Pararhizobium capsulatum DSM 1112: one gene and its partner. The protein of the gene in region 2 binds, or shares a complex with, the protein of the main gene of each other region. Links are inferred from orthologs where the notes say so. Each region holds a gene or a part of one and is shown on either strand. Other genes may lie near its edges.

Region 1 (4,526 bases), 270 kb from region 2 along the record:
GACATTCGCTGCCGGCCGTGTACTTCAAGCTAGCATGACAACCGAGGCCCGTTGCCGCCCTTAGCGTGCCGCTTCAAACAGCGCGACAAGGCTCCACGGATATTCGCCCTGCTGGTTGGCGATATCATCGACCTTCCAGCCGCCATGCTCGTAAACCAGCGTGTAATAAAGCGTCACCGGCTCGAAATTGGTGAAGGTCACTTCGACCTCAGCCGTCCTGTCGATTATAACAGGCTGGCCGACTTCGACATCTGTCGCCTCGCCATCCTGTCCGGCGATGACCGGATCGAAATCGATGGCGCCGACCTCGCCGTCCGGCGTGTTGTTCCAGTCGTTCTCGAATCGCTGGTTCAGGGCATCGGAGAAAAAGTTCGTGTAGGTCGTGGCGGCATTGGGGTCCTCATCCAGATCTTCGCCGCTGTAGAGCGCCTGCAGCAGGGCCTGCGGTGTCTTGTAGGGGCCGGCGGCGAGGCTTGGGGTGGCGATGAGCGAGGTGAGGAGGACGAGGAGGGTGAGGCGCATGGCTGAACTCGGCGGGTTTCGGGTGGGGCGAGCCTAGAGGATGTCTGGTTCAGATTGAACCAGACATCCTCCAGATTCTTTTGTTTCCGTTTGTCTTTTCGGGAAAACCGGTTCCCACTTTTCTCTGACAAACTCTAACCGAGCGGGGCTGGCATGACTATGTGGCGGGTGGCGATCTCGATCGCTCATTTTAGGGCGTATCGACGGCCGAGCGCTTGCCGTTGCAGGAGCCATGCGTCAGTCTTCGTTCGCAAGGTCGTGCGCCATGCTCAACAGGGAATATCCATGCTCGCTGCCCTCATCTTTCTCGCCGCCACCCTTTCCGCAGACGAAATGGCCGGTGTCACCACTCCAACGGAGGAATTGAAGAGGCTGGCAATGGAGGCCGGGGACGAGTGCCGCGGTTACCCCTCCGATGCTCGAACACTCGCCGGTTGCGCGGCACGGGATGTATATCAGGATATTCTGGAGAGCCGCGATATTTGTAACGAAGGGCCGTTTATCGAGGAGGACAATTGGGTGGGGTGTCGGTGAGGGGCTCAGTAACAATCCTCCGAAGGAATATTTGTTTGCCGTCGCCTAATTCCGGCGCCGATTCTTAGTCGGTCGCAGGCTGGCTATTTTCTTACCGCCCCGGCCGCCCCGTTTTCCCCTTTGTCCTCTTCTGCCGCTTGGCATCCCCGGCATCCTCATAACTTCCCGCACCGACCTTGCCGCGCACGAGCGGGCGGGCGTCTTCGGCAGATCCTCGGGGCAGGCCCGAGGACGGGGATGACGGAGAGGAGGAGGGGTCGGCGGGTTCGGGCTGGCCTTCCAGCAAAGGCGAGACGCGTTTGGTGGCTTTGGCGGAGGCCGGCTTTTCGGGCAGATGGCCCTTGACCGGCTTTTCGGTGCGGCCGACGGTCATTTCGTCGAGGTCGTTCTTGCGGAACAGGCCCTTCTTCACGGGTTCGGCAACGTCGCGGCCCATTTCGTCGAGGTGGGGTTTGCGGAACAGCGGGCGGGCGGTGTCGGTGCCTGGGCCCATGTCGTCGAGTGAGGGTTTGGCGAAGTAGGAGGTTGATTCGGAGCGTGGGGAACCACCCCCCTCTGTCGGCTCTGCCGACATCTCCCCCGCAGGGGGGGAGATTGGGGCCGAGGATGCCGTGCCTTTTTTCTTTTTGGACGAGCCTTCCATGGCGCGAGCTTCTTCGCGGGCCATCGGATCGTCCATGACGGCGAGTTCGGCGGCCTTGAGGCGCTTGATTTCGTCGCGGATGCGGGCGGCGGTTTCGAAGTCGAGGTCGGCGGCGGCGTTGCGCATCTGCTTTTCCAGCGCATCGAGATGGGCCTGCATGTTGCCGCCCACCAACTCGTTGACCCCGCCCTTGACGCCCTTGATGCCGATATCGGCGCGGACATGATCCCGCTCGTAGACCGAATCCAGGATGTCGGAAATCTTTGCCTTTACCGATTCCGGGGTGATGCCGTTGGCTTCGTTGTAGGCCACCTGCTTTTCGCGGCGGCGGGAGGTTTCCTCCATGGCGCGCTGCATCGAGCCGGTGATCTGGTCGGCATAGAGGATGACCTTGCCATCGACGTTTCGCGCCGCACGGCCGATGGTCTGTACGAGCGACGTTTCCGAGCGCAAAAAGCCTTCCTTGTCGGCATCGAGGATGGCGACGAAGCCACATTCGGGGATGTCGAGGCCTTCGCGCAAAAGGTTGATGCCGACGAGGACGTCGAAGGCGCCGAGGCGCAAATCGCGGATGATCTCGATGCGCTCCAGCGTGTCGATGTCGGAGTGCATGTAGCGGACGCGGACGCCCTGTTCGTGCAGGTATTCCGTCAGGTCCTCGGCCATGCGCTTGGTGAGCACGGTGACGAGGGTGCGGTAGCCGGCCTGCGCGGTCTCGCGGATTTCGCCGAGCACGTCGTCGACCTGGGATTTTGCCGGGCGGACCTCGACCGGGGGATCGATGAGGCCTGTGGGGCGGATGACCTGTTCGGCAAAGACGCCGCCGGCCTGTTCCATTTCCCACGCCGCCGGGGTCGCCGAGACGGCGATGGTGTCCGGGCGCATGGCGTCCCATTCCTCGAAACGCAGCGGGCGGTTGTCCATGCAGGAGGGCAGGCGGAAGCCGTATTCCGCCAGCGTCGCTTTTCGCCTGAAGTCGCCCCGGTACATGCCGCCGATCTGGCTGACGGAGACGTGGCTTTCGTCGATGAACAAGAGGGCGTTATCGGGGATATATTCGAACAGGGTCGGCGGCGGCTCGCCGGGGCGGCGTCCAGTGAGGTAGCGCGAATAGTTCTCGATGCCGGCGCAGGAGCCGGTGGCCTCCAGCATCTCGATATCGTAGCGGGTGCGCTGCTCCAGCCGCTGGGCTTCCAAGAGGCGGCCGCCCTTTTCGAGCTCGGCGAGGCGCAGTTTCAGCTCTTCCTTGATCGACTTGATGGCGCCGTTCAGGGTTGGGCGGGGGGTGACGTAGTGGGAGTTGGCGTAGATCTTGACCGATTTGAGGTCGCCGGTCTTCTGGCCCGTCAGCGGGTCGAACTCGGTGATGCTGTCGATTTCGTCGCCGAACATGCTGATGCGCCAGGCGGCATCTTCAAGGTGGGCGGGGAAGATTTCGATGGTGTCGCCGCGGACGCGAAAAGAGCCGCGTTGAAAGTCCATGTCGCGGCGCTTGTATTGCTGGGCCACGAGATCGGCGAGCAATTGCCGCTGGTCGAGCCGGTCACCGACTTCCATCTGGAAGGTCATGGCCGTGTAGGTCTCGACCGAGCCGATACCGTAGATGCAGGAGACGGAGGCGACGATGATGACGTCGTCACGCTCCAGCAGCGAGCGGGTGGCGGAGTGGCGCATGCGGTCGATCTGCTCGTTGATCGACGATTCCTTTTCGATGAAGGTATCCGAGCGCGGCACGTAGGCTTCCGGCTGGTAATAGTCGTAGTAGGAGACGAAATATTCCACCGCGTTGTTGGGGAAGAAGTTCTTGAACTCGGAATAGAGCTGCGCGGCCAGCGTCTTGTTGGGCGCGAGGATGACGGCGGGGCGCTGGGTGGCCTCGATCACCTTGGCCATCGTAAAGGTCTTGCCGGAACCGGTGACGCCGAGCAGGACCTGGGAGCGGTCACCGTTGGAGAGGCCTTCGACGAGATCCTTGATGGCGGTGGGCTGGTCGCCGGCGGGCTCGAAGTCGGATTTCATGACGATCGAGAGACCGCCTTCGGATTTGGCCGGCCGGGCAGGGCGGTGCGGCGTCCAGAGCTGGCCGTCCTTGAAGAGGGGATTGCCGCTCTCGATCAGCGCCGACAGCGCCTCGACGGTGGCGGTCACACCGGAACCGGCGTCCAGCTTGTCGGCATCTTCCAGCGAAATATCGAGGCCGGAGACCGGATTGAGGCCTGCGGCGGCGCGGGTCTTCGGATCGGAGGAGGCGCCGATGGAGACGCCGCGTGATGTCTTCTGGGTCGAGGTTTTCTCGGCGTGTTTCCGCGCTTCGTTCTCGACCTTCTTGCGGTGCTTGCCGGCGCGCGAGGCGACGTCATGGCGGGTCTCGATGCCCTCGGCTTCCGCCATGCGCTGCAGCTCTTCGGCCCAATCGGCGACGTTGGAGGAGAGCGGCGCCCCCTTGAATTCGGCCTGTGGGGCTTCTTCGAAACCGGTGGCGGGACGGACGGGTTTTTTCGGCGCTTTTGACATCCGGGGAATATGGAGAGAGTCCGGCCGGAAGAAAAGGGGGAATGAGTACAAAAAGGCAACAGTTCACCCTCCCGCCGTGTTGGCATCGGCTGATGGGGACGAAGGCGTTGGTCGAGGCAGAGATCATGCCGGAGGTGGCCGCGCGCTTGTCGCCCTCCGGCGGCTGCGCTGCTGGGCGGCCTCATGGACGTGTTATGCGTTGCCGAAGGAGGCTTCCGCTTGACATATCGGAGGGTCGATTTAACCCGGCTGGTAATCCATCGCCTTAAAAGGATTCGCCATGCCGTTTTCCATCAATCCTGCCGCCGTCTGG
Region 2 (5,409 bases):
TCAAAGCAGTTCGTTCTCCGACTAGACGGTCACGCGCTCGATGGAGGGTCTGCATGTCCAACTGCTCTTCTTCCTTGATGTCAACGAAACGCATGGTCGGACGCGTGGCTGCCTCTGCTATTCCCTCCGCGTCGCGATCATCGTTCTTCTGAGCCTTCACGTACGGACGAACATATTCGGGTGACATAAGCCGAACGTCATGCCCCTGAGACCGCAACTGCCGACCAACATGATGGGCACCACAGCATGCTTCCATTGCCATTATGCAGGACGGCAGGGTTGAGCCGAGTTTGACAACACCCTCACGGCGCAACCGCCGCCGAAGCACGACTTGGCCGCGCTCGTCCAGTCCGACAACGCTACAGCTGTTCTTTCCAAGATCGATACCTAACACTGCTATCTGCATTGCTCTGCTCCTTGTTAAATCCCTTCATGCAAAATGCATGACGCGGGACGGAGGGGCGAGCCATTCCATAACTTCCCCGCCGCTGTGGCAGAAATCGCCGCCGGCCCCGCCAAGGGCAAAGTGATCGAAATCTGGTTTCAGGACGAGGCTCGTATAGGCCAGAAGAACAAGATTACGCGTCGTTGGGCCAAGCGGGGAACAAGGCCGTCCGCGCCACACGACCAGCGAACCCGATCGGCCTATATCTTCGGTGCCATCTGCCCGAAGCAGGGCAAGGCTGCTGCGCTCGTCATGCCGTCGTGCGACACCCATGCCATGAACCAGCACCTGATCGAGATATCCCGCAATGTCGCCGATAACGCACACGCCGTCCTCATCATGGACCAGGCCGGATGGCATATGTCCAACAATCTCCTCGTCCCGGAAAACATCACCATCCTGCCGCTGCCACCCAAATCGCCCGAGTTGAACCCTGTCGAAAACATCTGGCAGTTCATGAGGGACAACTGGCTCTCAAACCGCGTCTTCAAGTCCTACGAGGATATCGTCGACCACTGTTGCTACGCCTGGAAAACACTGCAGGACCGACCATGGAACATCATGTCGATCGGCCGACGCAAATGGGCGCAAGAGTTCTGATCAATGACGGTTGGTATTAACGGCGCAGCAATGCTGGCTAGCAGTTCTTCCGTTTTTGCAATATCCTGATGGGTGGGAACCATATATCGGGTTGCTGTTACCTCCCATTTCAAAGCCCGGGCGGTTTCCGTTTCCAAATACACAACCTTATCGAAATGCTGATTAATTTGAGCAGCAAAGAATTGTGCTGAATCTTCGTTTGGAAAAACAATCGAAAAATCAATATCCCGTGGGGCGGACAGGTTGTGACCCTCGCCTTGCATTCGGTTGAGCACGGCCCCGTTTTCATCATTTGGGAAGTTATTTTCAACCATATCTCACCCTGTTTTCTCGTTGTTTGGTGGAACTGACCAGAGACCTGCAACAGTCGCCATTGGCGCAAAAGCCACCGCCCTTACGCCACGCCCATCGCTTCTGCCGTAATTCTGAAGATCGAACCTCCGCTTCGGTTGTTTCCAGCCATAGGAACTCCAGATGGGGAATTCGAGTCAGGTGGATTATCCTCCACTGCGGCAGGGTGGCGGTCCAAGCGGCCCCGAGGATAAGGATAACAAGCACGAGGTCATCGAGACATTCGAAGTTTTCTACCCCTCAAACCCGCTCCACAAACCCATCCAGCACCCGCTTTTGCCCGGCGCGATCAAAGTCGATCGTCAGCTTGTTGCCTTCGATACCGGCGATGTTGCCGTTGCCGAATTTTATGTGGAAGACGCGGTCGCCGAGGTTGAATTTCGAGGGGGTGTCGACCGTCGATTTGGCGACGAGTTCGCCGTCGATGGTGCGGGCCTTGGGGCCGCTTTCGCCGTAGCCGATGCGCTCGATCGAGACGCCGGAGCGGGTGCCCCAGTTGTCGCGGGTGGCGTCCGTGCGGTTTGCCTGGGCGCGTTTCCAGCCGGGGGTGGAGTAGCTGTTGGCAAAGGGCTCCTGCTTGTCGAAGCGCGACTGGCCGTAGCCGCCGCGGTTGTAGCCGCCATAGGACTGTTCCGTTTCGGCGACATCGACATGGGTGACCGGCAGCTCATCGAGGAAGCGGGAGGGGAGCGTCGATTGCCACAGGCCGTGGATGCGGCGGTTCGAGACGAACCAGATGTGGCAGCGGCGCTTTGCGCGCGTCAGGCCGACATAGGCGAGGCGGCGTTCTTCCTCCAGGCCTGAGCGGCCGCCTTCGTCCAGCGCGCGCTGGTGGGGGAACAGGCCTTCTTCCCAGCCGGGCAGGAAGACGGTTTCGAACTCCAGGCCTTTTGCCGAATGCAGCGTCATGATGTTGACGGCATCGAGGTTTTCGTTCTGCTCGGCGTCCATGACGAGCGCGACGTGTTCGAGGAAGCCGCGCATGGATTCGAAGCTTTCCATCGAGCGGATGAGTTCCTTGAGGTTTTCCAGCCGGCCCGGGGCTTCGGCCGATTTGTCGGCCTTCCACATGTCGGTATAGCCGGATTCCTCCAGGATGGTTTCGGCAAGCTCGGTGTGAGGCGTGGTTTCAAGCAGGCCCTGCCAGCGCTTGAACATGGTGACGACATCGAACAGCGACTTGCGGGCCTTGGCCTTCATCTCGTCGGTTTCGATGAGATCGGTGGCGGCCGCCAGCATCGGGATATCGCGGGCGCGGGCGTAATCATGAAGGGCGCGGACGGAGGTATCGCCGAGGCCGCGCTTGGGGGTGTTGATGATGCGCTCGAAGGCAAGATCGTCGGCCGGCTGGCAAACGAGGCGGAAGAAAGCCATCGCATCGCGGATTTCCATGCGCTCGTAAAAGCGCGGGCCGCCGACGACACGGTAATTGAGGCCGAGCGTGACGAAACGATCTTCGAACTCGCGCATCTGGAAGGAGGCGCGCACCAGGATCGACATGTCGTTGAGCTTGTGTTGCTTGCGCTGGAGCTGTTCGATCTCCTCGCCGACGGCGCGGGCTTCCTCTTCCGAATCCCACGCGGCGTGGACCTGCACCTTCTCGTCGTCCGGGTCGTGGCGATCGGTGAACAGGGTCTTGCCGAGGCGGCCTTCGTTATGGGCGATCAGGTGGCCGGCAGCACCCAGGATATGGGCTGTCGAGCGGTAGTTGCGCTCGAGCTTGATGACCTTGGCGCCGGGGAAGTCCTTTTCGAAGCGCAGGATGTTGTCCACCTCCGCGCCGCGCCAGCCATAGATCGACTGGTCGTCATCACCGACGCAGGAGACATTCTGCGGCTCGCCCTTGGGGCGCTGGGCGAGAAGGCGCAGCCACATATACTGGGCGGTGTTGGTGTCCTGATACTCGTCGACGAGGATGTAGCGGAACTTGGCGTGGTATTCCTTCAGCACATCCGGATAGGCGCGGAACATGCGGATGGGGTGGAGAAGCAGGTCGCCGAAATCGCAGGCGTTCAGCGTCTTCAGGCGGGCCTGGTAGGCGGTATAGAGCTCGCGGCCCTTGCCATTGGCAAAGGCGCGGGCGTCGCCTTCGGGGATATCGGCGGGGCCGAGGCCCTTGTTTTTCCAACCGTCGATCAGCTGCGAGAAGGTTTTTGCCGGCCAGCGCTTGTCGTCGAGGCCTTCGGCCTGGATCAGCTGCTTGATGAGGCGCACGACGTCATCAGTATCGAGGATGGTGAAATCCGAGCGCAGGCCGACGAGTTCGGCGTGGCGGCGGAGCAGCTTGACGCCGATGGAGTGGAAGGTGCCCATCCAGGGCATGCCCTCGACCGCGCCGCCGACGAGCACGCCGACGCGCTCCTTCATCTCGCGGGCCGCCTTGTTGGTGAAGGTGACGGCGAGGATCTGGCTGGGGAAGGCGCGGTTTGACGCGAGGATATGGGCGATGCGGGTGGTGAGCACGCGGGTCTTGCCGGTGCCGGCGCCCGCGAGCACGAGGACCGGGCCTTCGATGGTCTCGACCGCTTCGCGCTGTTCCGCGTTCAGGCCGGAGAGATAGGCGGCAGCCGGGCGGGCGCCATCACGCGCGGCCATGGCGCGGGCGGCGATACCGCCTTGTGCGGCAGGTGGAGATGCCGCGGACTGGCGCTGATCGCGCGGTGCCGGCTCCTCGTCGAAGAAGGGAATGTCGTCAAAACCGTTACTCATGCGGCTCAATGTAGTGATTCGGGGGCGAAAGGCCAGAATTGCGTTCTGCTTTTATTCTGAAGGGAGGGGTTGGGGAGGCAGCAGGTGGTTGGCAATAGGCAGTAGGAGCGCACTGGCCTGAAGGCGCGGCGCGGTCATCGGACTATCTCTTCGCTATTGCCTACTGCCTATTGCCGACTGCCTCCCACAGATGCCGATCGATATCGGTCAGGCATGCCTTTCCGCCCTCAATTTGATGAAATCTGCTTTTATTACAATTGCGTAATGATGGCATTCCGGGATTGCCTGCTGCGCCGCAAAAGCCGATAGTTCAACGAAAACAATTCATGTCCTGCGCATCGCGCCTGTCTGGTGCGAAATGGCCAGGATCGAAATTCCGATCTGGAGATATTCATGCGGCTTTGGAAACAGCTGTTGATCTGTGCATTCGTGCTCGTCGTCGGGCTGGCTGCCTGGGTCCATTTTGTGCCGGGAGCTGCAGCCAAGCTGACCGGCCTTGGTGTTCCCGAAAGCGTGGTCGCACTGGTGGCAAAGCCTGAAGCCAAGGGCGAGGGCGGTAACGGCGGAAACCGGCGCAACGGCGGCGGTTTTGCCAATGCCCCACCGCTCGTGGTGACGGAGCCGGTGGGCGAAGCTGTCGTCAACGACCGGCTTTCGGCGATCGGCAATGGCGATGCCATCCTCTCCGTGACGGTGACGCCGCTTTCGACCGGCAATCTGACCGAGGTTCTCGTCAAGTCCGGCGACAGGGTCGAGAAGGGGCAGGTCATCGCCCGCCTCGACAGCGACGACCAGAAGGTTGCGACGGAACAGGCGCGCGTGGCCGTGGCAAGTGCCCAGGAAAAGGTCGATCGCAACCGCAAGCTTGGAAATGCGGTGTCCGTTGCCATTCTGCGTGAAGCGGAATTTGCCGAGCAGGCAGCCCAGCTTGACCTGCAGAAGGCGGAGCTTGATCTGAAGCGCCGCGATATCGTGGCGCCCTCGCAGGGCATTGCGGGCATCATCACGGTCAATCCGGGCGATTACGTCACGACCTCGACGCCGATTGCCGTCATTGATGATCGGTCGCAGATTCTTGTCGATTTCTGGGTGCCGGAGCGTTTCTCCAACAAGATTTCGGTCGGCCAGGAAATCTCGGCCTCCGCGATCGCCATTCCGGCATCCGAGCTGTCGGGCGCCATCTATGCGATCGACAACCGTGTCGATCAGGCCAGCCGGACGCTGCGCGTGCGTGCCCGCATCGAAAATCCGGATGATACGCTGCGCGCTGGCATGTCGTTCTCGGTCATTGCCCGTTTCCCCGG

Evidence for each region.
Region 1: the proteins of QO002_RS15045 (region 2) and uvrB are in contact, whole or in part, in a crystal structure (PDB 7EGT), measured with the Thermus thermophilus proteins. The link is inferred for Pararhizobium capsulatum DSM 1112 from one-to-one orthologs. Residues at the interface, in WP_096412145.1 of Thermus thermophilus: His654, Arg656, Phe657, Gln666, Asp668, Glu669, Lys680, Arg681, Leu682, Ser683, Lys685, Tyr686, Ala687; in WP_096411307.1 of Thermus thermophilus: Glu23, Leu25, Arg26, Asp27, Gly28, Glu29, Arg30, Phe31, Arg55, Glu326, Asp327, Phe328, Glu379, Ser382, Gln383, His398, Gly400, Arg401.

Annotation. Positions count from the first base shown.
Region 1 is NZ_JAUSVF010000001.1:2,816,028-2,820,553, reverse strand. What follows is about bases 948-4,526. They hold uvrB (excinuclease ABC subunit UvrB), read right to left. Parts: upstream 4,214-4,526; coding sequence 1,148-4,213; downstream 948-1,147. Other genes in these bases: QO002_RS13705 (DMT family protein), read left to right, coding at 4,494-4,526; QO002_RS13715 (hypothetical protein), read left to right, coding at 948-1,056. In the rest of the region: QO002_RS13720 (DUF3828 domain-containing protein), read right to left, coding at 61-522; more of QO002_RS13715, read left to right, coding at 808-947. UniProt on the Escherichia coli protein: The UvrABC repair system catalyzes the recognition and processing of DNA lesions. A damage recognition complex composed of 2 UvrA and 2 UvrB subunits scans DNA for abnormalities.
Region 2 is NZ_JAUSVF010000001.1:3,088,372-3,093,780, reverse strand. Bases 1,372-4,407 are described here. They hold QO002_RS15045 (ATP-dependent helicase), read right to left. Parts: upstream 4,106-4,407; coding sequence 1,637-4,105; downstream 1,372-1,636. Also shown: QO002_RS15055 (IS110 family RNA-guided transposase), read right to left, coding at 1-406; QO002_RS30895 (ribonuclease E inhibitor RraB), read right to left, coding at 967-1,359; QO002_RS15040 (efflux RND transporter periplasmic adaptor subunit), read left to right, coding at 4,499-5,409. UniProt on the Escherichia coli protein: A helicase with DNA-dependent ATPase activity. Unwinds DNA duplexes with 3'-5' polarity. Translocates on single-stranded DNA with 3'-5' polarity. Initiates unwinding more efficiently from a nicked substrate than double-stranded DNA.